3 regions of the Pantoea trifolii genome follow, and region 2 is predicted to be linked to each of the others. Evidence: predicted binding sites of a transcription regulator. Region 2 holds the regulator's gene; each other region holds the start of a gene.
What was found. Region 2 encodes CRP, which controls carbon source genes, mostly activating them, when cyclic AMP is high. Its sites were predicted from a motif close to ATGTGANNNNNNTCACAT; they were not measured.
Positions count from the first base shown of each region.

Region 1 (9,784 bases), 3.0 Mb from region 2:
GCGGCAGCGCACCGGCGGCGCTGAGTGCGGCAGTCAACTTTAGAAAATGACGACGTTGCATATTCTTATCCTTGTCGTGAATAAGGGCACAGCGTAAACCTTTACCCTGCGGGAGGGTCAAGTCCTGAAACAGAATGCGCTGATAAAAATGGTGGGAATGGCCCGAAAGGGCAAATTTAGCGGAATACCGGCAATAACTGTGCTAACGTCAATAAATTGTCCCTTGTTGAGAATCATTATGACGAAAAGCATCAAGATCCTGCTGCTGGCGGGACTCCTTGGCTTCTCCTCCACCAGTTTTGCCCTGAGCGAATCCGAAGCAGAAGATCTGGCCGACCTCACCGCCGTGTTCGTTTATCTCAAGAACGATTGTGGCTATCAGGATTTGCCGGACGCTCAGATTCGTAAAGCGCTGGTGTTTTTCGCCCAACAAAACCGTTGGGATTTAAGCAACTACAGCAATTACAACATGAAGTCGCTGGGCGAAGAGAGCTACAAGGATTTGAGCGGTATCGCCATTACCAACGACAAGAAGTGTAAGTCGCTGGCGCGCGATTCGCTGAGTTTGCTGGCTTACGTTAAGTAATTCTGAGTGCCCGCTGTACGCTGACTCGGTTGGTGCCCGCAGTCCCCCTCCTCGGTTGGTGCTCGCTGTCCCCCACCTCGGTCCTCCCCCACAAGTGGGGGAGGAAGATGCTGCAATATGCAGCTCCGAGGTTGCAAGTGGCAGCGTCTCCTTCCCCCGCTGGCGGGGGAAGGCCGGGATGGGGGACAGCCAGCACAATCTCAATCTAAATCTAAACCGTTAACTCCAATCCAATACCTCGCTCGCGCAGATCGCGGCACACCGCTTCATCCAGACGCGCATCCGTCACCACATCGGTCAGGCTATCAATCGGCGCGGCGCAATACAGTGACCATGAACCGTACTTGCTGCTGTCCGCCAGCAGAACGCGGCGGCGCGCATTAGCCAGCAGATCCATCTTCAATCCGGCTTTATCTTCGGTTGGCGTGGTAATCCCGCGTTCGATGCTCCACGAGTTGCAGCTGACAAAGGCGATGTCGGGATTGATGCTGCGTAGCAGGCGGCGTCCATGTTCACCAATACATGACTGGCTGGAATCATCGATGCGTCCACCAATAATGGTGGTTTCGATTTGCTTAAACTCGGACAGAAACAGCGCGATGTGCAGATCGGCAGTGATCACCCGCAGCTTGAGGTGCGTCAGCTGGCGCGCCAGCTCCAGCATGGTCGTGCCGGCATCCAATACCACCGCATCACCCGATTGCACGTAGCTGGCGGCAAACTGCGCGATGGCCTGCTTCTCGGCGAGGTTGCGCTGCATCTTCTCCAGCGTGGTCGGCTGATTGGGGATAAAGCGATTCAGCGTAACGCCGCCGTGGCTGCGGCTAATAACGCCCTCTTTATCCAGCTTGATCAGATCGCGGCGGATCGTCGCTGGCGAGGCGGAAATAGCGCTCACCAGTTGTTCAACAGTGACCAAATTATGGCTCTTCAGATAGTCCATAATCTGGTCGAGACGGCTTTGTCCCTTCATATTTCCCTATGCAAGCTGCATCGCGAGTTTAATGGAGATCGCCATGCTCGCAGAGTTCGCTTTACCTGTCCAGGCGATATCAAATGCGGTGCCGTGGTCCGCTGAAGTACGGATAAACGGCAAGCCAGCGGTGATATTCACACCATCATAAAAACCTAATAGTTTCAGCGGGATGTGTCCTTGATCGTGGTACATCGCCACCACCATATCGTACTGCCCTTCCTGACACTGCAGGAACACGGTATCAGGCGGGCACGGGCCGCTGACGTCGATGCCCTGCGCTTTCATCGCTTTGATAGCAGGCGCGACGATAGTGATCTCTTCATCGCCAAACAGACCATTTTCACCGGCATGTGGATTGACGCCCGCCACGGCGATGCGCGGCTTGTCGAAACCGACGCGGCGCAGGAAGCCATCGGCCATGCCGATCACCGTCTGAATGCGCTCGCCGTTTAAGGTATCGAGGAACTTGCGCAGCGCAATATGCGTGGTGACATGAATCACTTTCAGCTTATCGGTGTAGAGCACCATGGCGTAATTTTTGGTGTTGGTCAGCTGCGCCAGCAGTTCGGTGTGGCCGGGATAAATATGTCCCGCCGAGTGCAGCGCCTCTTTATTTAACGGTGCGGTGGCAATCGCCTGCACCTCGCCAGCCAGCGCCAGTTCGGTGGCGCGTTTCACGCAGCGCCAGGCCAAATCGCCCGCCTCTTTCTGCACCACGCCGGGCTGCAGCGCGGCGGCATCCGCCAGCGGCTCATCAATCACGTTGATGATGCCGGGCGCGAAGTGCGCATCCTTGACCTGGTCGAGCACGCGCAGTTCAGCCTGCGGCGTGACATTGAGTCCCATTACCCGACGCAGCGTGTTGGCGCAACCCACCACCACCGCAGGCACGCCCGCTAACTCACCTTCTGCCAGCGCTTTAATGATGATCTCCGGGCCAATGCCCGCCGGATCGCCCATGGTAATCGCAATAATTTTACTCACTCGACTTCTCCTCAATAAAACGAATGGCTTCTACCAGGGTGTTTTCGTCACCAAAGCCACCTGCTTTGGTCATCACCGGCAGGTGTAATTCACTGTTAAGCAAAACCCCGTACGGCACGCAGCCCGCCACAAGGCCCTGAATCTGGAAACCGCTCGCGCCAAACGCCTGCGCCACGGCAATCGCCACATCACCGCCAGAGAGATACAGCCCGGCAGGCTGCGCCCTGCGGCACACGCGGCGGGTTAACTGCGCGAGAAACTGGCAGATGCGCTCGCCCAATAGCTGACGTGAAACCTGATGCTGTTGGCACAACTGCTCGATCTCGTGGCGCTGATCGGCATGTTGCGTAGTGCGCACCACGCAATGCGCGCCGTCGTGCAGCGCCTGCTGCATCGCCTGCTGCCACTGTTCAGCCTGCGGCCAGGCCGGTTGGGCAAAAAGCTGGCGGATATCAATATCGATAACGCGGATGTCGCGCTGGCTGGCGAGGCACGTAATCTGCTGCTGCGCAATCGCGCTCATCGAGCCAACCACCGCCAGCACCGGACGCGGCTGACGCGCCGCCAGCATCGCGCCAAGCGCATCGCTGAGCCCGGACGCACCGGCCAGCAATGGACGCGTCTCCAGCGTGGCTGCCGCAGCCATTAATAAGGCAATGTCGGCGTCCTGCTCGATATCCACCACCAGCAAACCTTGCTTGCTGGCCAGCACCTGCGCCAGCTGGTCGCCACGCAGCGTGGCGAGATCGAGGGTTTCCCCCGGCAAGGCGCTCTGCATCTGCAATCGCGTCAGCACATGGCCGCTGGTGACCGGCGTTTTAGGATCGCTGGCGAATTCGCTGTCGATCAGACGTTGCTGGTGGATCCACACTTCCCCCGCCCGCGTGGTGCGTCCAAGCTTCGGCACCGCCGGCACCACTAAGGCTAATGTTTTGCCGCTGGCCTGCATTGCGGCGGCGATTTCCGCGCCGGGATTGCCGCGCAGCGTGGAATCAATCTTCTTGAACAACCAACCGTCATTAGCGATGGCCTGATGTTGCTCAATCGCCGCCCGCGTGCGCCGGGCCGCTTCCTGTTCGCTGAGCGCACGGCTATCGGTGCTGATGACCAGCACATCGGCGACATCAGCGTCATGCGGCGTGCTGCTATCAAACAGCACATGCACTCGCGCCCCGGCTTGTGCCAGCCCGCTGCCCGCGTCATTGGCGCCGGTAAAATCATCGGCAATCACCAGGACTGGCGTTTTCCATGGCGGTAAAGTCATGCTCTCTCCTGTTCCGGCCGCTGTCGTGCTGCAATGATTATATTCAATCATGATTGATTATATGTGAGCAAGATCAAATTAATCGAAATCAATTTGTCCTATAAAATTAGGCACTGTAGTGATAGACCTCGCGCTGCATGAGCAAACTTAATCATTCAGCGCAAAAAACGTAAGGGTAAGAGATGAATATCAACAGCACCGTGATCAGTGGCTTTCAGGCGCTTAATGACCTCAGCTATTTACTGCAAGGTAAAGAAAAAGCGCTGCTGGTGACCGATAAGAATATCGAAGGCATTCCGGCGGTGCAGACGCTAATCGCCCAGCTGAAGCAGCAGATTGCCAGCCTGAGCATCGTCAATACGGTGCCGCCAGAGCCCAGCCAGCACGATGTGGCGGCCATTGTCGCCGCGCTGCCGAGTACTGATGTGGATTTGGTGATTGGCGTCGGCGGTGGCAGCGTACTGGACGTCGCCAAGCTGCTGTCGATTCTGTGTGTTGAAGGCGCGCCAACACTGGACGCGCTGCTGGCGGGTGAAAAGCCGCAGACGCGCACCACTTCGCTGCTGATCCCCACTACCGCAGGTACCGGCTCAGAAGCCACGCCCAATGCGATTCTGGCAATCCCTGAGAAAGAGACCAAAGTCGGCATAATCTCGCCGGTGATGCTGCCAGATTATGTCGCGCTGGTGCCAGAGCTCACCACCAGCATGCCACCGCACATCGCCTCTTCAACCGGTATCGATGCGCTGTGCCATTTAATCGAGTGCTTTACCGCTACCGTGTCGAATCCGGTGAGCGATAACTATGCGCTGATCGGCATGAAAAAGCTGTTTGCCAGCCTCGAAACCACCCTCGCTGAGCCGGATAACCTTGAAGCGCGCCTGAATATGCTGTGGGCGTCTTATTACGGTGGCGCATCGATTGCGCATGCCGGTACGCATCTGGTACATGCGATGTCTTATCCGCTGGGCGGCAAATATCACCTGCCGCACGGCGTCGCCAATGCCATTCTGCTCGCACCCTGCATGCGCTTTGTGCGTCCGGCGGCGGTGAGCAAATTCGCTCAGGTTTACGATTTGCTACCGGATGCCGATACCTCGCTGGACGACGAAGCCAAATCCCACGCGCTGGTGGCGTACTTTGCCGCGCTGGTGAAACGCCTGAAGCTGCCCGCCAGCCTGGAAGAGCTGGGTATCGGCCCGGATCATCTGCCGTATCTGGTGGAAGCCGCGCTCGACGTGCAGCGCCTGATGAAGAATGTACCGATGAAAGTGGGCGCCGATGACGTACGCAACGTCTACCTGACGCTATTTCCGGCTTTGAATCACTAAGGATTATCGAGGACAACATGAGCAAGAAAATTCAGGGCGTGTTAACCGCCATCGTCACTACTTTCGATCGCGACGGCGCATTCAATCCAGCCGCCCAACGCGAACAGGTTAAACGTCAGTTAAGCGCTGGCAACGGCATCTTCTGCGGCGGCACCAACGGCGAATTCTTCGTGCTGAACGAACAGGAGAAGCTGGCGGTGACGCAAACCTGCGTTGATGAAGTGAACGGCAGCGCGCCGGTGGTGGCGCACATTGGCGAGATCTCCACGCGTGAAACCATTCGCCTTGGGAAACAAGTGGCGAAGCTGGGCGTGGATGCGGTTTCGGTGATCACGCCCTATTTCGTGCCACTGAAACAGGAAGAGCTGATTGCCCACTATCGCGCGGTGGCCGACGCCATCGACGTGCCGCTGTTCCTCTACAACATTCCGGCACGCACCGGCAACACGCTGCAGCCAGAAACCGTACGCACGCTGGCCGCGCACCCGAACATCATCGGCATCAAAGACAGCGCCGGCAGCTATGAAAGCCTGAGCGGCTTCCTGCAAGCGGCTGTAGGAATCGACAGTTTTGATGTGCTGAACGGCCCGGATTCGTTGATTCATCAGGGCTTTGTCGACGGTTGCTCGGCCTGTATTTCGGGTCTCGCTAACGTGGCGCCTAAAGAGATCAATGCGATTTGGGCACGCTTTCATGCCGGCGATATCGAAGGTTCGCGCCTGGCGCAGGAGAATGTCACCGGTCTGCGCACCGATCTGTATAGCGTGGGCTTCTCTCCCGCCGCAGTAAAAAAAGCGGTGACGCTGCTGGGCTTTGAGGTTGGCGACAGCCGCTACGCGGTGAGTTTCTCTGCCGAAGAAGAGCAGAAGATCCGCCAGATTGTGAATCAGTATTTGCAGTAATTTTCAGGTGAGTAGCCAGCCAGGTCGTCATCAATGGCGACCCTGGCACCGGCTGTTATCTGTTTTTTTCAACATCGGGAAGAATTATGAAAGTCATCTGCACTTCACCGTCGTTTGCGAAATATGACGCGACGCCGATAGCAACGCTTCAGCAGCACGGTTTTGAGCTGATCATGCTGCCCGCCGATGCGCCGCTAAGCGCACTTGAGCCGCATCTGGCTAACACCGTGGCGCTGATCGTGGCTTTTACCGACATCAACGAAGAGCTGCTGGCGTTAGCACCGCAGCTGAAAATCGTCTGTAAGCACGGCGTTGGCGTCGACAACATCAATCTGGATGCCACGCGTGCACGCGGGATTTACGTCACCAACGTGCCGGATGCCAATAAACATGCTGTCGCTGATTTCGCCTTTGCTTTGATCCTTAACAGCGCGCGTCAGATCACCCAAGCCGCCATCGAAACTCGCGCGGGTAGCTGGCCGCGAATATTTGCCACCGACGTCTACGGCAAAACGCTGGGCATCATCGGGCTGGGTAATATTGGCAAGCAGGTTGCGCTGCGCGCCAAAGGCTTCAACATGCGGGTGATCGCGTTCGATTATTATCCCGATGAGCAGTTTGCTGCCGAGCACGGTATCGAATTCGTCACGCTGGATCAGCTGACCGCAACCAGCGATTTCATCACTCTGCACATGCCGCTTACCGACAAAACGCACAATCTGTTTGATGCCGCACGCCTCAAACGCATGAAGAAAACAGCCTTCCTGATTAATGCCTCACGCGGCGGCGTGGTGAACGAGCAGGATCTCTATCAGGCGCTGCTGGATAACGTGATTGCCGGTGCGGCGGCTGATGTGTTTGTGCAGGAACCGCTGAGCGAGCATCCGCTGTTCACGCTCAGCAATTTCATTCCTACTGCGCACATTGCCGGTTACACCGACGGTGCGATCAGCGCGATTGGTGAACGCTGCGTGACGCAAATTGTGCAGTGCATCCAACAGGGCGAACGCCCAATCAACGTGATGAACGGGCTGGAATAACACGCCGCCTTATCCTGTAACCTTTTTCGAGTGGATAATTACTATGACTAACTCTGCGCGCTCGAGTCGTATCCGTTGGTGGATTGCTGGCCTGATGTGGCTGGCCATCGCCATTAACTACATTGACCGCACCGTTCTCTCGGCAGCGGCTCCGCATCTGATCAAAGAACTCGATATCAATCCTGAAATGATGGGCTTCATCATGGCGGCGTTCTTCTGGTCTTATGCGCTGTTGCAGATCCCAGCGGGCTGGTTTGCCGATCGCTTCGGCCAGAAAAAAGGGCTTGGTATCGCCGTCGGCTGGTGGTCGATCGCCACCATGGCGATGGGACTGGCGACCGGCTTTAAATCGCTGCTGGCGCTACGTTTAGCGCTCGGCGTCGGTGAAGCCGCCGCCTATCCCAGCAACGCGGGCATTACCGCGCGCTGGTTCCCGGATCGCGAACGCGCCACGGTTTCTGGCCTGTTCGACAGTGCCTCCAAATTTGGTGGTGCGGTGGCCATGCCGCTGATCGTCTTTATGATCGCCCTGTTCGACTGGCGTCTGACCTTCCTGGCGATTGGTGCGCTCGGCTTGTTCTGGGTGATTGCCTGGTACTTTATCTACGCCGAGAACCCGGAAGATCATAAGTCGATCAGTAAAGAAGAAGTGCGCTTCATCCGTGGCGGCCAGGCGCAGAAGCACGGCGATAAAAGCGTGCGTCCGATGAAGTGGTACAAACTGCTGCGCTACCGCAATATCTGGGCGATGTGCATTGGCTTCTTCACCATCAATTACACCTCCTATTTCTTTATCACCTGGCTGCCGACCTATCTGGTGAAAGATAAAGGTATGGATTTTCTCAAAATGGGGATGGTGGCTGCGCTGCCGCTGATCTGCGGCATGGTGATTGAAGTGCTGGCGGGTTGGGCATCGGATCGCATGGTGCATAACAAAGTGCTGTCGCTGACCGCCACACGCAAACTGTTTCTCACCATCGGCCTGTTGATGGCGCTGTGCATCGGCTTTGCCCCGTTCACTGATTCGGTGTTTATGACCGTGCTGCTGCTGTGTATCGCCAAATCCGGCACCACCGTAGCGGCATCACAAGTGTGGGCGTTGCCGGGTGATGTGGCGCCGCAAAACAGCGTGTCGATTGTCGCGGGCCTGCAGAATACCGTATCCAACATGGGCGGCGCGGTGGGACCGATCATTACCGGCGCGATAGTTGGCGCAACCGGTCATTTTACCTGGGCGCTGGTGTTCTCGGCGGTGCTGGTGGTGATTGGCATCCTTAACTATCTGTTCCTGATGGGTAACGTTGAACCTATCGTCGATGAGGAACAGGTTTCAGATTCACATTCGGTTGCAAGCGGCGCGGCGCGGTGATCGGCTGGGTCGCCATTAATGGCGACCCAGGGTTATTTACCGGCGATAAACAGCCGATAAGCGGCAATCACCGCGAGAAAATCTTCGACGCCACAGAAAGAGAGGCTCTCTTCATCGTAATAGGTCATGCCCTCTTCCATGCCGTCATCTTCCAGCGCCAACTGGTTGGCGCGAATCATCACCTCTTCTTCATCCAGCCACAGCGTGTATTCATGCCCGACACGCTGCCACTGATTGATAGTGCCTTTCACCTGTTGGGCGGCGGCCTCAACCTCATCCAGCAACGGCAGATTGTCTTTGACCTCTTCGTTGAACCAGTGCCCCACCGCTTCGTGGTCCATCGACATACGCACTTTGACCTGACCGGTCAAATCACGCAGAAATTCGTACTCCATGGGTTTGCCTCATACTGATGGCGCGCCGCGCGGCACCGTGTAAATGCATTTTGTGCGCAGCACGCTGAATAAAGTGGGATCGCGCTCGCATTATGCCTGGAGATGTCAGCGGAAAAAAGGGCATAAAAAAAAGGGACGATTTTCATCGTCCCTTGTTCATCCCGATAGCCGATTAAACGGCAGTCTGGAAGATCACGCTATCCGCTTTGTCAGTGTATTGTCCCAGCTGATCAAAGTTGAGGTAGCGGTAAGTGTCAGCCGCGGTCTTATCAACCTGCAGCATGAACTGCTGATACTCATCCGGCGTTGGCAGCTTGCCAAGCAGCGAAGCGACCGCCGCCAGTTCAGCCGACGCCAGGAAGACGTTCGCGCCGGTACCCAGACGGTTCGGGAAGTTACGGGTCGAGGTGGAAACCACCGTCGCGCCGTCCGCCACACGCGCCTGGTTACCCATGCACAGTGAACAGCCCGGAATCTCGATACGCGCACCGCTCTTACCGAAGACGCTGTAGTAGCCCTCTTCGGTCAGCTGTGCGGCGTCCATTTTGGTTGGCGGCGCAACCCACAAGCGGGTTGGCAGCTGGCCTTTATGGGCATCCAGCAATTTACCGGCCGCGCGGAAGTGACCAATGTTGGTCATGCACGAACCGATAAACACTTCGTCGATCTTCTCGCCCTGCACGTCAGACAACCAACGCGCGTCGTCTGGATCGTTCGGTGCGCACAGAATTGGCTCTTTAATCTCGGCCAGATCGATGTCGATCACCGCCGCGTATTCTGCATCCGCATCGCCTTCCAGCAGTTGCGGATCGGCCAGCCATTTCTGCATGCCTTCAATGCGGCGCTCCAGCGTACGACGATCGCCGTAGCCTTCCGAGATCATCCACTTCAGCAGCACGATGTTCGAGTTCAGATACTCGATGATCGGCTCTTTATC
Region 1 is NZ_JANIET010000001.1:826,798-836,581, reverse strand. Features, by position in the region: gene cueO (multicopper oxidase CueO) at 1-61, opposite strand, end outside; gene NQH49_RS03720 (YacC family pilotin-like protein) at 239-586, shown strand; gene NQH49_RS03715 (DeoR/GlpR family DNA-binding transcription regulator) at 798-1,559, opposite strand; gene NQH49_RS03710 (D-threonate 4-phosphate dehydrogenase) at 1,566-2,546, opposite strand; gene dtnK (D-threonate kinase) at 2,539-3,810, opposite strand; gene NQH49_RS03700 (iron-containing alcohol dehydrogenase) at 3,993-5,141, shown strand; gene NQH49_RS03695 (dihydrodipicolinate synthase family protein) at 5,159-6,043, shown strand; gene NQH49_RS03690 (phosphoglycerate dehydrogenase) at 6,130-7,083, shown strand; gene NQH49_RS03685 (MFS transporter) at 7,127-8,452, shown strand; gene yacL (protein YacL) at 8,485-8,847, opposite strand; gene acnB (bifunctional aconitate hydratase 2/2-methylisocitrate dehydratase) at 9,020-9,784, opposite strand, start outside.
Region 1: NQH49_RS03700 (iron-containing alcohol dehydrogenase) is a predicted target of CRP. The motif match lies at 3,872-3,889, and genes of this name have one in related genera.

Region 2 (9,784 bases):
CCGATGGCTTCGGTCCAAAACCGGCGGATATCGTGCATGTGCCGTTCAACGATCTCAATGCGGTAAAAGCGGTGATTGATGATCACACCTGCGCCATCGTGGTCGAGCCGATTCAGGGCGAAGGCGGCGTAATGCCGGCCACGCCAGAGTTTATGCAAGGTCTGCGCGCGCTGTGCGATGAACACAATGCGCTGCTGGTGCTGGATGAAGTGCAGAGCGGTATGGGACGTAGCGGCAAACTGTTTGCGTATGAGCATTACGGTATCAAGCCCGATATTATTACCAGCGCGAAAGCGCTGGGCGGCGGTTTCCCGGTGAGCGCGATGTTGACTACCAACGAAATCGCCTCGGTGATGGCGCCGGGCGTTCACGGTACCACTTACGGCGGCAATCCGCTGGCCTGTGCCATCGCTGAAACGGCGCTGGATATCATCAACACGCCAGAAGTACTGGAAGGCGTTGAAGCACGTCGTCAGCAGTTCGTTGAAGCGCTGCAAGCCATCGACAGCAAATTCGCTATCTTCAGCGAGATTCGTGGCAAAGGGCTGCTGATTGGTGCCGCGCTGAAGCCGCAGTTCGCCAGCAAAGCGCGTGACATCCTCAACGCTTCTGCAGCGGAAGGGCTGATGATTCTCACCGCCGGTACCGACGTGATCCGTTTTGTGCCGTCGCTGGTGATTGAACCTACCGATATCGCCGAAGGCATGACGCGTTTCGCCAGCGCGATTGAAAAGGTGCTGGCCGCTTAATCCGCTTTCGGACGTAACACCTTGAGCCAGCGGCCATGATGCGGTCGCTGGCTCCACGCCAGCGAAGAGATGGTGTGCATCACGTTGAGGTGCTGCAAAATCCGCTTCACATGCTGTTCGACAATCGTCACCGGCCCTTCATTGAGATTCTCCGGTGCTTCCAGAATATTGCTGTCGTTGCCCGGCCCATCATACGCCAGTCGCTGCTGACAACGCTGCAGCGCGATTTCACAGGATTGCAGATAACGTTCCGCCAGCTTGGCCGTCAACATGGTGTGCTCACGCGCCAGAATCGTCATGGCGTTAATATGCTCGACGATGAACTGACTGTGCGTAACCCACATGCGCATATCTTTCAGGTATTGCAGATTAAAGCCTGGTTCGCTCGATGCCTGGTTCAATGAGTTGAACAGCGCGTTGTGCGCCTGATTAACCTTCATGCGCTGATAAGCCAGTTTCTCCGGCGACTGTTCCGGGCCTAACAGCATTCGCAGCGCTTCCTGATAGGCTTCCAGCGCATCGTGCGCGTTCTTGCGCAGCAGTCCGCTTTGCCACTGCGGCCACAGCCAAATCATCCCGGCGAAGGCAATCAAACAGCCCATCAAGGTATCCATCATGCGCGGCAGCAGAAACTGTGCGCCGTTGAGCGACAGCAGCTGCAGCGAATACACCGCCGTGACGGTGAAGCCAATCATCGACCAGCCGTAATATTTCCGCGTGATCAGATAACTCGCCAGCGTGATCCCTAGCATAAACAGCAGCGTGATCGATTCCGGCACCGCCAGCTGGAGCGACGCGGCGGCGATCAGCAATCCGGCAAAAGTGCCCAGCGCACGGTGCTGGATGCGCACGCGCGTCGCGCTGTAACCGTTCTGGCTGACGAACATGATGGTCATCAGAATCCAGTAAGGTTTGGGAATGTTGAAGAACAGCGCCAGCGCGCTGCCAAACATCAGCATCACGGCAAAGCGTGCCGCGGTGCGTAACGCGGTGGATTTGAATGACAGATAACTGCGCAGCGCGGGTAACAGCGGCAAACGGCGCTGGCGATCGGCCATCAGGTCACGCGTGTAGAGCGGCTTCTGCGTACGCAACACGCGGGCGATGCGGCTGAAGTGATACAGGCAGAAGTTGCCGACCGGGTTATCCGGATGCTGGCGCGCAATTTTCTCCAACGCGCCGAGCTGTTTCTCCATATGAAAACGGTCTGGCAGCTGATGGTAGAGAATTGCATCCGCCAGCACGCGCAGTCGCGCCGAGATGATTTTGGCGTTCCAGCGAATCACCGCTTCGGCGTGGCTCTCTTCAACCAGCTTCTGCACCTCTTCCGGCTGATGCAAACTCACCGAGATGTGTTCCTGTAAATCCAGCGCCACCTGGAAAGCGCGCGTCAGGCGTTTGTGGCTGTTATCGCGACTGGCCGACAGCATATGCATTTGCTGGTAGCAGGTGGTGATGAGATCGACCGCCTTTTGCTGACGTGCCAGCAACGGTGGCAGCGCTTTTTCCGGATCGGTCAGCTGCGTCAGTAAGGTGTATTTGGCATCGCAGTAATCCGCCAGCTCGCGGAACAGCAGGCTGAGCGACTCGCGCATCGGCTGCTCTTTCCACAGCCAGAACCAGAACCAGTTGAATAAGCCGTACCATAGCGTGCCGCCAATGTAGAGCAGCGGCGGCACCCACATCGGCATGCGTCCAACCAGGCTGAGCGTGAAAATAGCGGCAATCAAAGTCGCGGGCAGCAATCGTGCATGCAGCGGGCCGATTTCGCCGGTCACGCCAATCAGCAGCGGCAACGCCAGCAAAATCAGCGGCAGCGGAACCTGATAAGCGGTGAGGATTTGCATCAGGAAACTGCCGGTGGCAAACAGCGAACCCCCCACAATCAGGCGTTTGAAGAAGCGTTTGTGCGGCGTATCCAGACCCGCCATGTTGCAGCAGGCCGGCACTAATGAGAACAGCAGACCTTTTTGCAGATCGCCAAACAGCCAGCCGAGAGCCACAGGCAGGCACAGCACCAGCGTTTGCCGCAGCGCGTAGTTAACTTCGGGATGATAGATGATTCGACGCCACATCAGCTCATCGCAAATAGAAACGGCGCGATGTTGCCATCACGCCGTGGGTGAGAAGAAATTAGCGGGTGCCGTAAACGACGATGGTTTTACCGTGTGCGGAGATCAGGTTCTGATCTTCCAGCATTTTCAGGATACGACCCACGGTTTCGCGTGAGCAGCCCACGATCTGACCAATCTCCTGACGGGTGATTTTGATTTGCATCCCGTCTGGGTGAGTCATCGCATCTGGTTGTTTGGCCAGATTTAGCAGCGTTTGCGCGATACGTCCGGTGACATCGAGGAAGGCAAGGTTGCCCACTTTCTCAGATGTGACTTGCAGACGACGCGCCATTTGCGACGAAAGTCGCATTAAAATATCCGGGTTTACCTGAATCAGCTGACGGAATTTTTTGTATGAAATTTCAGCCACTTCGCAGGCAGACTTCGCACGTACCCAGGCACTACGTTCCTGGCCTTCTTCGAAAAGACCGAGTTCGCCGATGAAATCTCCCTGATTGAGGTAGGAGAGAATCATCTCTTTGCCTTCTTCATCTTTAATCAGTACCGCTACGGAACCTTTTACGATGTAGTACAGCGTTTCCGCTTTCTCACCCTGATGGATGAGCGTGCTTTTGGATGGATATTTGTGAATATGGCAATGGGACAGGAACCATTCGAGTGTAGGGTCTGTTTGCGGTTTGCCGAGAACCATTCGCTATTATCCTCTGTTGTAATCGTGCCCAAAACACAGGGGGCATTTTTCCCTGTCAGGCGGTTTAATCGTCGAGCGTTTCCAGTAAAGGAAAAATTATTCCGGGTGGACTCTTAAGCTACGCTTTTGATTCTTCCGGCCTTCGTCTGTGATGACGAAAATATTTTCAGCACTGTTTGTAGCACAGCTTTTGCGAGCTGTCTTGTGTTGTCTCGCTTCAGCACAAGGGGGATTACTCTGGATTGCTGTTTGTCAGGTGAAAGCGTACTCTGGCGGCAAAACCGCCGCTTCAGGAGAGAGAATAATGCAGGCACGAGTGAAATGGGTGGAAGGTCTTACCTTTCTCGGAGAATCCTCATCTGGCCATCAGGTATTAATGGACGGTAATTCCGGTGACAAAGCGCCAAGTCCAATGGAGATGGTGCTGATGGCCGCAGGCGGCTGTAGCGCCATTGATGTGGTTTCGATCCTGCAAAAAGGGCGCAGCGATGTGGCCGATTGCGAAGTGAAACTCACCTCAGAACGCCGTGAAGAAGCGCCACGCATTTTTACCACTATCAACCTGCATTTTATTGTCAGCGGCAAAGCATTGAGCGATAAAGCGGTTGCGCGCGCGGTTGATCTGTCGGCGGAAAAATATTGCTCGGTGGCGATCATGCTGGGTAAAGGCGTGGAAATTACCCACAGCTATGAGGTTGTCGAGTTGTAATCGGTCGAAGGGGAGGCATTCATGCCTCCCTTTTCACCGCCCGCACCAAACCTATTCAATCCGCTTCCCTTCAATCAGTCGCTGTACCAGCGGCAGCATAATCAGCTCCATCGCCAATCCCATTTTGCCGCCCGGCACCACCAGCGTATTGATGTGGGAAATAAACGATCCCTGAATCATCGCCAGCAGATAGGGGAACGCGATGCCTTCCAGGCCACGGAAATGAATCACCACGAAGCTTTCGTCGAGCGAGGGAATTTCGCGGGCGGCAAACGGGTTTGAGGTATCAACGGTCGGCACGCGCTGGAAGTTAATGTGGGTGCGCGAGAACTGCGGCGTGATGAAGTTAATGTAATCCTCCATCGAACGTACCACCGAATCCATTACTGCTTCGCGTGAATGGCCGCGCTCGCCGGTGTCACGCACTAGCTTCTGAATCCACTCAAGGTTAACAATCGGCACCACGCCAACCAGCAGATCGACATGCTCCGCCACATTTTGCTGCTGCGTGACCACGCCGCCGTGCAAGCCTTCATAAAACAGCACATCGGTGTTTTCTGGTAGCGGCTGCCACGGCGTGAAAGTGCCCGGTACCTGATTCCACGGCACCGCTTCATCGTAGGTGTGCAGATATTTGCGTGATTCGCCGAGGCCGGTTTGACCGTAATGTTTGAACGTCTGCTCCAGTAGACCGAAATCATTGGCTTCCGGGCCGAAGTAGCTGATGTGGCGACCGAGATCGCGTGCTTTGCGGATCGCCATGTCCATTTCCGGACGCGTGAAGCGATGGAAACTGTCGCCCTCGAGTTCCGCCGCATGCAGGTTCAGCTGCTGGAAAATCTTACGGAAGGCGAGGCTGGTGGTGGTGGTTCCGGCGCCGCTGGAACCGGTGACGGCAATAATTGGATGCCTGGCTGACATAACAGAGCTCCCTGTGAAGTCCGGCGATGAGCATTGTTACCACGAATTGCCGCGGGGTGCATCAGCCGCGAAATTCACCCTTCGGCATAATATTGATCGATTCATGCAGTTCCGACCACACCAGCACCACGTCGCCGCGCTCCAGCTGGCGGCGCACGTCGGCGACTTTTTGCAGCAAACTGCGTTCCTGCTCGCCGTAATCGGTGCCTTCGCGTAACACGAAGGTTTCAATCAGATTTTCCAGCGTCTCCGCTTCGAGTTGTTGCCAGGGAATAATCACTATTACACATCCAGATAAGTTGAGAGCCAGTCGGGCACGCGCTGTTCCAGCCACATTTTCGGTTTAAGCAAGGTGCCGCCGACAAAGCCGACGTGGCCACCTTGCTGCGTCAGCTGATACTGAATGGAGGCTGACAGCTGGTCAGGTTGCGGGATCACGGCATCAGTCATAAAGGGATCATCTTGCGCATGAATGATCAGCAGCGGTTTACGCACGCCAGTGAGCAGCGGCATCGCGCTGGCTTGTTGATAATAGTCGCTGGCGTCAATAAAACCGTGCGCACGTGCCGTTATGGCATCATCGAATTCGCGTAAGCGGCGGAAAGCGCGTAACTGGCTGAGATCGACCGGCAGCGTGCCGGGCCAGGCGTGCAGTTTGCGCGTAGCGTTCTTTTTTAGCCGCGTCAGCAAATAGTGCTGATAGAAGCGCGAAAAGCCAACATCCAATTTGCCGCTGCACGGTTCCAGTGCCAGTGGCGCTGAGATGGCGATGCCGGCATCAATCGGCACATCGTGACCTTGCTGACCCAGCAGGCAAGCGAGCATGTTGCCGCCCAGCGAAACGCCGACTGCAGCGGTCGGCACGCTGCCCCATTCACGCTGCAGCCAGTTAAGGAAGTAGGTGGCATCTTCGGTTTCACCGGAGTGATAGATGCGCTTCAAGCGATTAGGCTCGCCGCTGCAGCCGCGAAAGTGCATCACCACCGCCAGCCAGCCGCGCGCCTGACACGCCTGCATCAGGCCATGCGCATACGGGCTGCGAAAGTTGCCTTCCAGGCCGTGAAACATCACCATGCGCGGCTTGTGACGTGCCTGCGCCGGATCTTCGCTCCACGCTAAATCGACAAAATCGCCGTCCGGAAGGTCAAGACGCTGCCAGTGCGGACGCAACGTGACGCGGCGCCGCAGAATACGCGGCAGCAGTGTTTGCAAATGCGCGTTACTGAATCCGCGCAGGGGGGTAAAGCGCTCGCCGCTGGGGCGATCAAAATAGCTTGGGTAAAGGCTTGTCTGATGCATAAGTCGCTGATAGCTTCGATGGGTTGTTCGCTTTACTGGGTGAGGAGCACCCGAATATACATGGAACTGAGTCTTTTTTTATCAATGTTAGGTTTTCTTTGGGTCGCGGCCATCACGCCCGGGCCCAATAATATGTTACTTACCGCCTCGGGTGCTAATTTTGGCTTCCTGCGCACCATTCCGCTGCTCATTGGTATCATGATTGGTATGCAAGTCATGTTGCTGATGGTGGCATTCGGCATCGGCGGTCTCATCCTGCTTTATCCCTCGCTGCATCTGATTCTGAAGATTGCCGGTAGCCTTTATCTGCTGTGGCTGGCGTGGAAAATCGCCAGCGCCGAGTATGAAAAGCTGGAAACCGATGATGTGACGGTGAAGCAGATGCCGTTCTGGCAAGGCGGCTTGCTGCAGCTGATCAACCCGAAAGCCTGGCTCATGGCCCTCGGCGCAGTGGCCAGCTTCAGCCTGGCAGGCAGCGAATATCTGCATTCGGTGCTGGCCATTAGCCTCGGCATGTTCATGGTGAACGTGGTTTCTGGGGTGATCTGGATGGGCTTTGGCTCGCTGATTGGACGTCTGCTGCGCAGCCCGCGCGCGTGGAAAATGTTCAATCTGGCGATGGGCTTGCTCACCGCCGCGTGCGTATTGCTGATTTGGCGCTGAGTTAACTGGAAGCGCGTTCAACGCGCTTCCACGGCAACACTTCATGAACCACCGACGAGTTGGGTTGGCGGATGCGTTGGACCAGCAGCTGTACGCTGCGCGCGCCCATGCGATTCATCGGTTGCTCAATCGTCGTCAGCGGTGGATTCAAACTGCTGGTAAAGTTGATGCCATCAAATCCTACCACCGCTAAATCTTCCGGCACGCGCAAGCCCGCCTCCAACGCCGCGTGTATTACGCCAACCGCCAACACATCTGATACCGCGAATACCGCATCCGGCCGTTCCGGCTGCGTCAGCAGTTCGCGCAAAGCCGCACTGCCCGCTTCGCAGGTGATATTCTCGGCGTAGGCCACACCGCACCAGCTGAGATCCAGCTGCTCCAGCGCCGCACGATATCCCTCTTCACGCTTATGTGAATAGAGGTAACGCATATCACAGTTCACCAGCGCAATGCGGCGTCGGCCTTTGCTCGCCAGATAACGCACGGTTTCGCAAGCCGCTTCTTCATTGTCAATCGCCACACTTGAGGCGGCGATCGCCGGATCGTATTCGGCACACTGAACCCAGGGCGCATCGCCAATCAATTCTTTCAACTCTTGCAGGGTACTGGCGGCATCCATGGTGATCACGCCATCGACCACTTTGCCACTCAGTAGAGCAATGTAAGCCGCTTCGCGTCGCAATTGCGATCCTGAGTTACACAGCAGAATGTGGTAACCCTGCGCTTCCGCTTCGGCTTCAATGCCCTGAACCACGCGTGAGCAGAACGGATTGGTGATGTCGGGAATCAGCACTAACAGCATATGGCTTTGTGAGGTGCGCAGCTGGCGCGCCAGTAAGTTGGGTTGATAGTCGCAGATGTCGATGGCCGCCAGCACTTTGGCGCGCGTATCCGGGCGCACGCCGGGATTCTGGTTCAAAACCCGTGAAACGGTGGCTTTGGACACACCAGCCAGGTGTGCGACTTTCTCAATCGACATGGATTCAAGACCGTAAGTAAAAAGTGAAAAATGAGATGTCTATCAATATCACAGCTGCCATGTGAGCGCGTGACATATTTACCGATTTCCCTTCTCTTTCCATTTGCACTTTCTGCATAGCCTTGCCCAATGTTGATCTAAGAACCGATCGTCATTAGGGATAATTTTTAATTCCTTTGTGAAATTACTCTTGCTGGAGAAACTGCGCAGACAAAAACACATTGGGGTGAATGGTGATGGCGATGAAAAAAACAATAACGGCGGTCGCAGCGGCTCTGGCCCTGATGGCGTTCCAGGCACAAGCGGTCAACGTTACCGTGGCGTATCAGACCTCGGCGGAACCAGCCAAAGTGGCGCAGGCGGATAACACCTTCGCCAAAGAGAGTGGTGCTACCGTCGACTGGCGCAAATTTGATAGCGGAGCCAGCGTGTTGCGTGCCCTGGCGTCGGGCGACGTACAGATTGGTAATATCGGTTCCAGCCCGCTGGCGGTCGCCGCCACGCAAAAGCTGCCGATTGAAGCTTTCCTGCTGGCCTCACAGCTCGGTAATTCCGAAGCGCTGGTGGTGAAGAAGACCATCAAAGATCCTAAAGACCTGATTGGCAAGCGCATCGCCGTGCCGTTCATCTCGACTACGCACTACAGCTTCCTCGCCGCGCTCAAACATTGGGGCATCAAACCTTCGCAAGTGACCTTAGTCAACCTGCAGCCACCGGCGATTATTGCCGCCTGGAAACGTGGTGACATTGACGGTGCTTACGTCTGGTCTCCGGCGGTCAATGAGCTAGAGAAAGATGGCAATGTGCTGACGGATTCCTCGCAGGTTGGCAAGTGGGGCGCGCCAACGCTTGATGTGTGGGTGGTGCGTAAAGATTTCGCGCAGCAGCACCCAGAAATCGTCACCGCCTTTGCCCGCAGCGCGGTTGAAGCGCAGCAAGCTTACATTGCCAATCCGGATCAATGGCTGAAGCAGTCAGACAACCTGAGCAAGCTGGCGCGCCTGAGCGGTGTACCCGAAGCGGATGTGCCGGTGCTGGTGAAAGGCAACACCTATCTCACCGCGCAGCAGCAGGTGGAGCAGCTCAGCAAACCGGTGAACAAGGCGATTGTCGATACTGCCGGCTTCCTGAAAGAGCAGGGCAAAGTGCCAGAAGCGGATAGCGATTACAGCAGCTTCGTCACCACGCGCTTCGTTGCCCCCTTAGCGAAATAACCGGAGGCCGTATGCTTAACATCACCCATCTCAATGCGCGTTACGCCGGACAACCCGCGCTACAGGACATCAACCTGCAGCTGGGCAGCCGAGACCTGCTGGTGGTGTTGGGCCCTTCCGGCTGTGGCAAAACCACGCTGCTGAACCTCATCGCCGGTTTTCTGCCGCTGGAATCTGGCAGCATTACGCTGGATGGCAACAAGGTGGAAGGACCGGGCGCGGAACGCGGCGTAGTATTCCAGAATGAAGGCTTGCTGCCGTGGCGCAATGTGATTGATAACGTTTCGTTCGGCTTGCAACTGGCGGGGATGGCGAAGGCAGAGCGTCATACCATCGCACGCCGTTTGATCCGCAAAGTAGGACTGGAAGGGGCAGAACAGCGTTTTATCTGGCAGCTCTCTGGGGGGCAACGTCAGCGCGTGGGCATTGCGCGTGCGCTGGCGGCTGATCCTCAGTTGCTGCTGTTAGATGAGCCGTTCGG
Region 2 is NZ_JANIET010000001.1:3,833,934-3,843,717, reverse strand. Features, by position in the region: gene argD (bifunctional acetylornithine/succinyldiaminopimelate transaminase) at 1-749, shown strand, start outside; gene NQH49_RS17915 (YccS/YhfK family putative transporter) at 746-2,824, opposite strand; gene crp (cAMP-activated global transcriptional regulator CRP) at 2,883-3,515, opposite strand; gene NQH49_RS17905 (OsmC family protein) at 3,820-4,224, shown strand; gene NQH49_RS17900 (phosphoribulokinase) at 4,276-5,145, opposite strand; gene NQH49_RS17895 (YheU family protein) at 5,207-5,425, opposite strand; gene NQH49_RS17890 (hydrolase) at 5,428-6,444, opposite strand; gene NQH49_RS17885 (LysE family translocator) at 6,505-7,107, shown strand; gene NQH49_RS17880 (LacI family DNA-binding transcriptional regulator) at 7,109-8,089, opposite strand; gene tauA (taurine ABC transporter substrate-binding protein) at 8,326-9,303, shown strand; gene tauB (taurine ABC transporter ATP-binding subunit) at 9,315-9,784, shown strand, end outside.

Region 3 (9,784 bases), 3.7 Mb from region 2:
GGTGTGCCGCTTGGGTTGATTGCCGGTTACTGGCAAGGCTGGTGCGACGGCATTATTTCGCGCTTTATCGAAGCGCTGCTGGCGTGCCCGTTTCTGATTCTGGCGATCGCGCTGGGCGCATTTCTCGGCCCGAGTTTGTCGAATGCAATGATTGCCATCGGTTTATCTGCGATGCCGATTTTCGCCCGCTTGACGCGCGGACAGGTGATTGCCATTCGGCACGAAGAGTACATCGACGGCGCGCGGGCGATTGGTTTGCCCGATCGCTGGATCATCCTGCGTTATGTGCTGCCCAATGTGCTGTCGCCAATTCTGGTACAGGCCACGCTGGCGATTGCTTCGGCGATCATCACCGAAGCCAGCCTCTCATTCCTTGGCCTCGGCCAGCAACCGCCCTCGCCTTCATGGGGCGCAATGCTGAATACCGCCAAAGGCTTTCTCGAACAGGCGCCGTGGATGTCGATTTTCCCCGGCCTGGCTATTTTTCTCACCGTGCAGGGCTTCAACCTGCTGGGCGACGGTTTGCGCGACGCGCTCGACCCACGCGATGACTCACACTAAGGAACGATCATGAGTGAACTGGATTTTAACGTCAGCTATGCCTCACACCGCGTACCGATGATGGGACGCAACGCGGTTGCCACTTCGCAGCCGCTGGCGGCGCAGGCCGGGATGCGCATGTTGCAACAAGGCGGCAATGCGGTAGATGCGGCGATTGCCAGTGCGATGGCGTTAACCGTGCTGGAGCCCAGCGGCAACGGCCTTGGCAGTGACGCCTTCGCGATTATCTGGGATGGCAAACAGCTGCACGGTTTGAATGCCTCGGGCCGCTCGCCCGCCGCATGGAACCCGGAACGCTTTGCCGGACGCGATGCCATGCCGGAAATTGGCTGGGAAGCGGTCACCGTGCCGGGCGCGGTTTCGGCGTGGGTGGAGCTGGCCGAACGCTTTGGCACGCTGCCGCTCACCACGCTAGCGCAACCGGCCATCGAATATGCGCGCGATGGTTTCCCGGTTTCACCGCTGATTGGTCATCTGTGGCAGCGCGCCTACCACAAGCTGAAAGATCAGCCCGGCTTCGTCGAGTGCTTTGCGCCCGATGGACGACCGCCGCGTGCCGGCGAGCTGTTCCGTAATCCGGCGCAAGCCGAAACGCTGCAAAAAATCGCCGAAACGCGCGGTGAAGCCTTCTATCGTGGCGAGCTGGCTGAAAAGATAGTGGCGTTTGCTGAGCAGCATGGTGCGGCGCTGAGCCTTGATGATCTGAAAAATCATCGCGCCGACTGGGTGGAATTGTTATCGCGCCCGTTTGCGGGTGGATCGGTGCAGGAGCTGCCGCCAAACGGTCAGGGCATCGCCACCTTGATTGCGCTGGGCATTCTCGAACAGTGGGATATTGGCCGCTATGAACCGGATTCAGTGCCGTGGCTGCATCTGTCGATTGAAGCGATGAAGCTGGCGCTGGCCGATCTGGATCGCTACGTCAGCGATTACGATCACCTCGAGTTCCCGGCGGAACTGCTGCTGAGCGATGACTATTTGAAACAGCGCGCGCAGCTGATTAATCCCGATCGGGCCGGGGATTTTACCTTTGGCTCCCCGCAGCAGAGCGGCACGGTGTATCTCTCCACCGCCGATGCCAGCGGCATGATGGTTTCCTTTATACAGTCAAACTACATGGGCTTCGGTTCTGGCGTGGTGGTGCCGGGCACCGGCATCAGCCTGCAAAACCGTGGCTGCGGTTTCTCACTCGATCCGCAGCATCCTAATGTGGTGGCCGGCGGCAAGCGGCCGTTCCACACCATCATTCCGGCGTTTGCCCTCGACGGTGACGGCCAGCCACTGATGTCGTTTGGCGTGATGGGCGGCCCGATGCAGGCACAAGGTCATTTGCAGATGGCGCTGCGTATCATGCAGCACAAGCAAAACCCGCAGGCAGCGATTGATGCCCCGCGCTGGCGCGTTGAGCAAGGGCGTGCGGTGGTGGTTGAGCCGGGCATTGACCGTAACGTGCTGGCAAAGCTGCGCGAGATGGGACATCAAATTACGCTCGAAGATCCGCTGCTCGGCTATAACTTCGGCGGTGCGCAGGCGATTGTGCGCGATCCGCAAGGCTTCTACATCGCCGCCACCGAAAGCCGCAAAGATGGGCAGGCGCTGGTGTTCTGATTTAACGTGTTAAAACGGTCACCATGAATGGTGACCCTACGGAATTTGCTATTTCCTTGCCTGGTGCGCATTTATGCGCACCAGGCAAACGCCGCCCGTTGTACCCGCCAGGCCATTGCACTATCCTTTAGGACCATTCCCACCGAATCGAATTTGCCATAACAGGAGTTAATCATGGCGTCAGGAATTTCCCGCATCTGGATGCGCACCGGCATGCTGATGGTCAGTGCCTTGGTCGTGCTGCAACTTACGGCCTGTGGCGACAAAGAGGGCGATCAGCGTAAAGCGTTCAGTGACTTCCTTCAGAACACAGTGATGCGCAGCGGCGAACATCTGCCAAGCCTGAGTGAAAACCAGAAGCAGACCTTCGGTAACTACGCCAGCGATTACGCCATCCTGTATGGTTTCTCGCAGCAGACCAATCAGGCGATCGAGCAAGGTATGCGTCCGGTGGTTGATGAATTAGCAGCGATTCGTGTACCGCAGGATTACCTGACGCGCCGCGATAACCTGCGCCAGGCCAGCGGTAATCTGAGCGTGCTGACCCAGCAGATTCAGAGCGCCAAAATGCAGGCGGACAGCAGCAAAGCCACGTTGAAGCAGCCGGATGATCTGAAGAAAGTCTACGACGCCGCGTTTACCAAAGTGGTAACGCAGCCAGCCAGCACGCTGATTCCGCTGCTGCCACAGCTGCAGGCGCTGAGCCAGGCGGCGGTGCAAACCGGCGACTATCTGCAATCGCAAGGCACACGCGTAACCTTCAACGACGGTGGCGTGCAGTTCCCAACGCAGGATCAGGCAACGCAGTACAACACGCTGATGAGCAATCTCTCCAGCAATGCGCAGGCGCTGACGCAAGCGCAAAATGCGGTGCAAGGCGGGTTATAACAGCCGAACTATTTTAGTGGTCGCCAATAATGGCGACCCTACAAGCCATTCGTTTCTTTTCAGAATTTCGTCACTTCCTTACAGCTCACTTTTCTGCTGCAGCATATTGTGATCTGGCGCATTTTCGACCAAAAATAGTTTGTGACATTGATCACATTTACACAACAAAGCACCCAGATTAAAAGGTGACTTAAGTCACATTCATCATCTTGTTTTGCTTAATTTTTCGGCATCGTTGCTTTCTTACAGCCCCTTTTTGTGATCGATATCACCTTATTGCCCCCCAACCACCCCAACTGAGCGTGATCTGCATCACACTTAGGCACTGCTCTACGCAGCGTAATAAACTAGTGCTAGAGTCCGCGTGCATACAGTAATGCCACGGCCCCCGCCGTAACGTTCAAACAAAAACAAACGCGCTCTCTTATTGCAGCGCGTCTCAATAAGGGGTGGGTTTATGTCCTCATCAGTAAAGGTCAAGGTTCAGAGCTTTGGTCGCTTTCTGAGTAATATGGTGATGCCTAACATCGGTGCGTTTATCGCATGGGGTATCATCACTGCGCTGTTCATCCCAACCGGATGGATTCCAAACGAAACGCTGGCGAAACTCGTCGGCCCAATGATCACCTACCTGCTGCCGCTGCTGATTGGTTTCACCGGTGGACGTCTGGTTGGCGGCGATCGCGGTGGCGTGGTCGGTGCGATCACCACCATGGGCGTGATCGTCGGTGCCGATATGCCGATGTTCCTCGGCTCGATGATTGCCGGTCCACTGGGCGGCTGGGCGATCAAGTCCTTTGACCGCGCCGTAGATGGCAAGATCAAAAGCGGCTTCGAGATGCTGGTTAACAACTTCTCGGCCGGTATTATCGGTATGCTGCTGGCGCTGTTAGCGTTCCTGGCAATCGGTCCACTGGTTGAAGGCCTGTCACACATTCTCGCCGCGGGCGTGAATCTGATGGTGCAGAACAACCTGCTGCCACTGACCTCGATCTTTGTTGAACCGGCGAAAATCCTGTTCCTCAATAACGCCATCAACCACGGTATCTTCTCTCCGCTGGGTATCCAGCAGGCGAGCGAGGCCGGCAAATCAATCTTCTTCCTGATTGAAGCCAACCCAGGTCCGGGTATGGGCGTGCTGGTTGCCTACATGATGTTTGGTCGCGGTAGCGCTAAACAATCTGCAGGCGGTGCAGCGATCATCCACTTCCTCGGTGGTATCCACGAAATTTACTTCCCATACGTGCTGATGGCGCCGCGTCTGTTGCTGGCGGTAATCCTTGGCGGTATGACCGGCGTGTTCACCCTGACGCTGCTGAACGGCGGCCTGGTTTCTCCGGCTTCTCCAGGTTCCATCCTGGCCGTGCTGGCGATGACGCCAAAAGGCGCTTATTTCGCGAACATCGCGGCCATCATCGCTGCATTTGCCGTCTCCTTCGTGGTCTCTTCAATCCTGCTGAAAACCAGCAAAGTGAAAGAAGATGACGATATCGAAGCCGCGACACAGCGCATGCAGGATATGAAAGCGCAGTCGAAAGGTCAGGCCGTTGCCGGTTCACCGGTTGCTGGCGACGCGATGAGCGTTGACCTAAACCACGTACGCAAAATCATCGTAGCCTGTGACGCCGGTATGGGTTCAAGTGCGATGGGTGCAGGCGTGCTGCGTAAGAAAGTGCAGGACGCGGGTCTCAGCAATATCTCCGTCACCAACACGGCGATTAACTCGCTGCCAGGCGACGTCGATTTGGTGATTACCCACCGCGATCTGACCGAACGTGCGATGCGTCAGGCACCGCAGGCGCAGCATATTTCGCTGAACAACTTCCTCGATAGCGCGCTGTACAGCAATCTGACTGAACGTCTGGTTGCCGCTAACCGCAGTGAAGCGCGTCGCGAAACCGTGCAGACTACGCTGGCTGACAGCTACGACGAAGGCAACGCGCACCTGTTTAAACTGGGTGCAGACAACGTGTTCCTCGGCCTGAGCGCCACCCATAAAGAGCAGGCGATTCGCTTTGCGGGTGAGCAGCTGGTGAAAGGCGGCTACGTGCAGCCGGAATATGTTGAAGCGATGCTGGAACGTGAAAAACTGACGCCAACTTACCTCGGTGAATCCATTGCTGTGCCACACGGTACCGTAGAAGCGAAAGACCGCGTGCTGAAAACCGGCGTGGTGTTCTGTCAGTATCCGGCAGGCGTGCAGTTTGGTGATGAGCCAGAAGACGTGGCGCGTTTGGTGATTGGTATCGCCGCTCGCAATAACGAGCACATTCAGGTGATTACCAGCCTGACCAACGCGCTGGATGATGACAGCGTGATTGAGAAGCTGGCCAATACCACCAGCGTGCAGGACGTGTTGGACCTGCTCTCAGGCAACACCGTTAAAGCGTAATACCACGTTTTACCTTCCCTGGGGCGGGTAAGCCCGTCCCACATTTCCGGGGCGGACTTGCCCGCCCTTTCGTCATTTGTTATGGGTCAAATTTATGAAAGCGTTACATTTTGGAGCAGGTAACATTGGTCGCGGTTTTATCGGTAAGTTACTGGCGGATGCCGGCATCGAGCTGGTGTTTGCTGACGTCAATCAGGTGGTACTTGATGCCCTTAACGCCCGTCATGAGTATCCGGTTCATGTGGTTGGCGAGCAGGCAAAAGTCGAAATCGTAACAGGCGTCAGCGCCGTCAACAGCACCAGCGATGACATCGTTGCGCTGATTGCGGAGGTTGATATCGTGACCACGGCGGTTGGCCCGCAGATTCTGGAGCGCATCGCCGGTGGCGTCGCGAAAGGTCTGGCTAAACGCAGCGACAGCGGTAACGTCCGTCCACTCAACATCATCGCCTGTGAAAACATGGTGCGCGGTACCAGCCAGCTGAAACAGCACGTGCTGAAAGCGCTGCCAGAGCAGTATCACGCGTGGGTTGAAGCGCATGTTGGCTTCGTTGATTCTGCGGTCGATCGCATCGTGCCGCCATCCGAAGCCGGCACCACCGATCCGCTGGAAGTCACCGTGGAAACCTTCAGCGAGTGGATTGTTGATAAAACCCAGTTCAAAGGTGAATTGCCAAACATTGCTGGCATGGAATTGACCGACAATCTGATGGCGTTCGTTGAGCGCAAGCTGTTCACCCTCAATACCGGTCACGCCATCACCGCGTATCTCGGTCAGTTGGCCGGTCACGCTACCATTCGTGACGCGATTCTTGATGAGAAAGTGCGTGCGGTAGTGCAAGGCGCGATGCAGGAAAGCGGTGCCGTGCTGATCAAGCGTTATGGCTTTGAGGCCGATAAGCATGCTGCCTACATCCAGAAAATCCTCACCCGCTTCGAAAATCCGTACCTGAAAGATGACGTTGAGCGCGTAGGTCGTCAGCCGCTGCGTAAACTGAGCGCGGGCGATCGCCTGATCAAGCCAACGCTGGGCACCATTGAATACAACCTGCCGCACACCAATCTGGTCCAGGGCATTGCCGCCGCCATGCACTATCGCAGCGAAGCCGATCCGCAGGCGCAGGAACTGGTCGCGCTGCTGGCAGAAAAAGGCCCGCAAGCCACGCTGGCGGAAATTTCTGGCCTGGATGCCAATAGCGAAGTGGTCACCTCAGTGGTGAGCGCTTACAACGCTATGGCATAATGCGCGCCCTTGAGTGGTTAACTCGGGCGCGCTTGCGTGCCCGCTGGCGGTAGCTGAACGATGCAGGCAATGATGGAAGAGAAGCAGGCTTTTGAAAACCGGGTGCTTGAGCGCCTGAACGCCGGTCGTTCGGTGAGAAGCTTCCTGATCGCCGCCGTTGAGCTGCTGACCGAAGCAGTTAACCTGCTGGTGCTGCAAGTGTTTCGCAAGGACGATTACGCGGTCAAATATGCCGTAGAGCCGCTGCTGCTGGGTAATGGTCCGCTGGGCGAACTCTCGGTTCGCCTCAAGCTGATTTACGGCCTGGGCGTGATCAACCGGCATGAGTACGAAGATTGTGAACTGCTGCTGGCGCTGCGTGAGGAGCTGAATCACGACATCAGCGATTATCGATTTACCGACGATGAGATCCTCGGCCCGTTTGGCGAATTGCACTGCGTGGCCGCCTGGCCGCCGCAGCCGGATTTCAACCGCGACGACGAGCAACTGCGCTCCATGCAGCAGCAGCGCTATCTGCAGATGGTACGTTCAACCATGGTGCTGTCGCTCACCGAGCTGATTTCACGCATTTCGCACAAGCAGGTGTTTAAAAAGCCGGCAGTGTAGGGTCGCCATTCATGGCGACCAGGCGAGCATGAATACGCGCCACGCTGCAAAACTGCGTAGATTTGTGTATCCTTTGCCTGTTTTCCTTAACGAGTTTTCCCCCAATGAAAGAACAAGAAAAAGCCGAGATTAAACTGCTGAGCGATCAGCTCGATGCGCTCAACCGCAAAGAAGCCCCGCTGCTAGCCTCTGGCGATGCCGAAAAGCTCGGTGAACTGCTGCGTGAAAAAGAGAAGCTGGAGCTGGAAATTGAGCGCCTGCGCAGCGTCCGCACTGAGAAGCTGAGCAAAGAAGCGCAACAGCTGCAGAAGCTGGGCTTTAGCCGCGAAATCACCAAGAAAGAACAGGCCAACATGGGCGCATTTAAGAAAAGCGTGCGCGGCCTGGTGGTGGTACACCCAATGACCGCGCTCGGACGTGAGATGGGACTGAAAGTGATGACCGGCTACGCCAAGCAGCCGTTCTAATCTTGACTTACGCGGCGTGTGAGACGTCGCGTAGGATGCCAGCCGCCTGATGAACTTGTTCATTCAGACTGTCCAGCAAGGCATAGCGACGGCGATACTCGGCGCGCTTCTTGCTGGCAATCTCTTCCAGATCTTTACGCTCCGCGCGTAACGGCAACGCAAACAGCTCATCAGTACGCGCCACGCCACCCAACGACAACCAAAACTCGCTGTAGCTGGCAAAAAACTTGTCGCCTTTACTGTGACGGTAGCGCAGGCTGCGGAACACGTGTGTGGTATCGCCAACGGCGGTGATCGCCTCAACGCCACACTGTTGCGCCAGATTAAATACCGCTTCCATCAGCAAACGTTTCGGGAATACGCCGTGTGCCGCTTTCGTGGCATCGCGAATCACATCGTTGGAAATATGTTTACGCGGTCCCTGCAATCCACCAATTAATAAGGTGCGCTTGTTCTGTTCGCGAATAATTGAGAAAGAGAGCGAAGCAATTAACTGCGTTTGATAATGCAGCTCCAGGGTAATTTCACCTTCACGGTCAAAACGTCCCGGACAGCAGTGAATCACAAACGCCTCGTCGTTTTTGCCGCTCAACGTGGCCAGCAAATTATCGCCCGGACTCTGCAACAACTGGCGCAGTGCCGTATTCTCTAACTGCTCCATCAAGGTGTAGTGATCGATGATAGCCTGCGCACGTTGCGCCACGCTGAATCCCGCACGCAGATAAGGACGATGTGGCTTGGCCGGCAGCAAACCTTGCATGGTCAACAGCTGCGGTAGCGCAGACAATTTCGTTAACTGCTGCAGATAATTAAAGGTCGTCACAGGAAAGACTAGTGACCTTAAGGCAAATTTCGCGCGAAAACTTCCGCTATTCCATAATTTATTCGGCCTGAACTTTCCGCTTATTAATGGCAAAAACAGCGGCGCTGACGAATCATTATTCGTCACAGAAGTTGTGATAGTAGACATGATTATTTAGGCCTAGCGAGACAAATTGTCGCTACTATATGCCCCAAATTATCAACGGCAGGTTAATAAGCTTTCGCCGCGCAATAATCGTACGCGTGAATATTCAGGTCGTTTAGAAAGGGTTTAAAAAAGACGAAAAAAAACCGGTGAAATCATCACCGGTTTCGTGTTGCGGCTATAGCCTGAACTTACTTCGCAGCAGCGAAACGCGCTGCAGCTTCGTCCCAGTTCACCACGTTCCAGAATGCTTTGATGTAATCAGGACGTTTGTTCTGATACTTCAGGTAGTAAGCGTGTTCCCACACGTCCAAGCCGATGATCGGAGTGCCTGAAACGCCAGCGACCGCTTCACCCATCAGTGGGCTGTCCTGGTTTGCGGTTGAAACCACAGCCAGTTTGTCGCCTTTTTTCACCAGCCACGCCCAGCCTGAACCGAAGCGAGTGGTAGCGGCTTTCTCAAACTCAGCCTGGAAAGCTTCAACGCTACCGAAATCTTTTTCGATGGCAGCTTTCAGCTCGCCCTGCAGCGAGGTGCCCAGTTTCAGACCTTTCCAGAAGAAGCTGTGGTTAGCGTGGCCGCCTGCGTTGTTACGCAGTGGACCTTTTTTGTCTGCTGGCAGCTGATCCAGTTTAGCGATCAGTTCTTCAACCGGCAGGTCAGCGAATTCGGTACCTTCCAGCGCAGCGTTAGCGTTGTTAACGTAGGCCTGGTGGTGTTTAGAGTGATGGATTTCCATCGTCTGCTTGTCGAAGTGCGGTTCCAGTGCGTCGTACGCATACGGCAGGGATGGCAGTGAATAACTCATGTTCTTCCTCTCCATTTTAGTGTTTTGCAGCACCACCTCACTGGGCGTGCCGCGTAAGCAGTCGGATCATTATAGTTAAAAACATGATCCGTAAAAGGGTTATCAATGCCTTAGAATTGATAAGGATTTGATGAATCTGGGAAAAGGTGCGCACGCACGGCTACACCTTGTGGCTGCTGGCGCGCAGTTTAAGCTGCACCGGCAGCTCATTGATGGCTGGCGGTTCATCGCCTTTGAGCGCCG
Region 3 is NZ_JANIET010000001.1:116,279-126,062, reverse strand. Features, by position in the region: gene NQH49_RS00590 (ABC transporter permease) at 1-561, shown strand, start outside; gene NQH49_RS00585 (gamma-glutamyltransferase family protein) at 571-2,169, shown strand; gene NQH49_RS00580 (DUF3053 domain-containing protein) at 2,344-3,057, shown strand; gene NQH49_RS00575 (PTS mannitol transporter subunit IICBA) at 3,515-5,449, shown strand; gene mtlD (mannitol-1-phosphate 5-dehydrogenase) at 5,544-6,692, shown strand; gene mtlR (mannitol operon repressor MtlR) at 6,753-7,298, shown strand; gene NQH49_RS00560 (YibL family ribosome-associated protein) at 7,403-7,765, shown strand; gene NQH49_RS00555 (VirK/YbjX family protein) at 7,773-8,735, opposite strand; gene sodA (superoxide dismutase [Mn]) at 8,924-9,541, opposite strand; gene NQH49_RS00545 (LacI family DNA-binding transcriptional regulator) at 9,702-9,784, opposite strand, start outside.
Region 3: NQH49_RS00575 (PTS mannitol transporter subunit IICBA) is a predicted target of CRP. The motif match lies at 3,358-3,375, and genes of this name have one in related genera.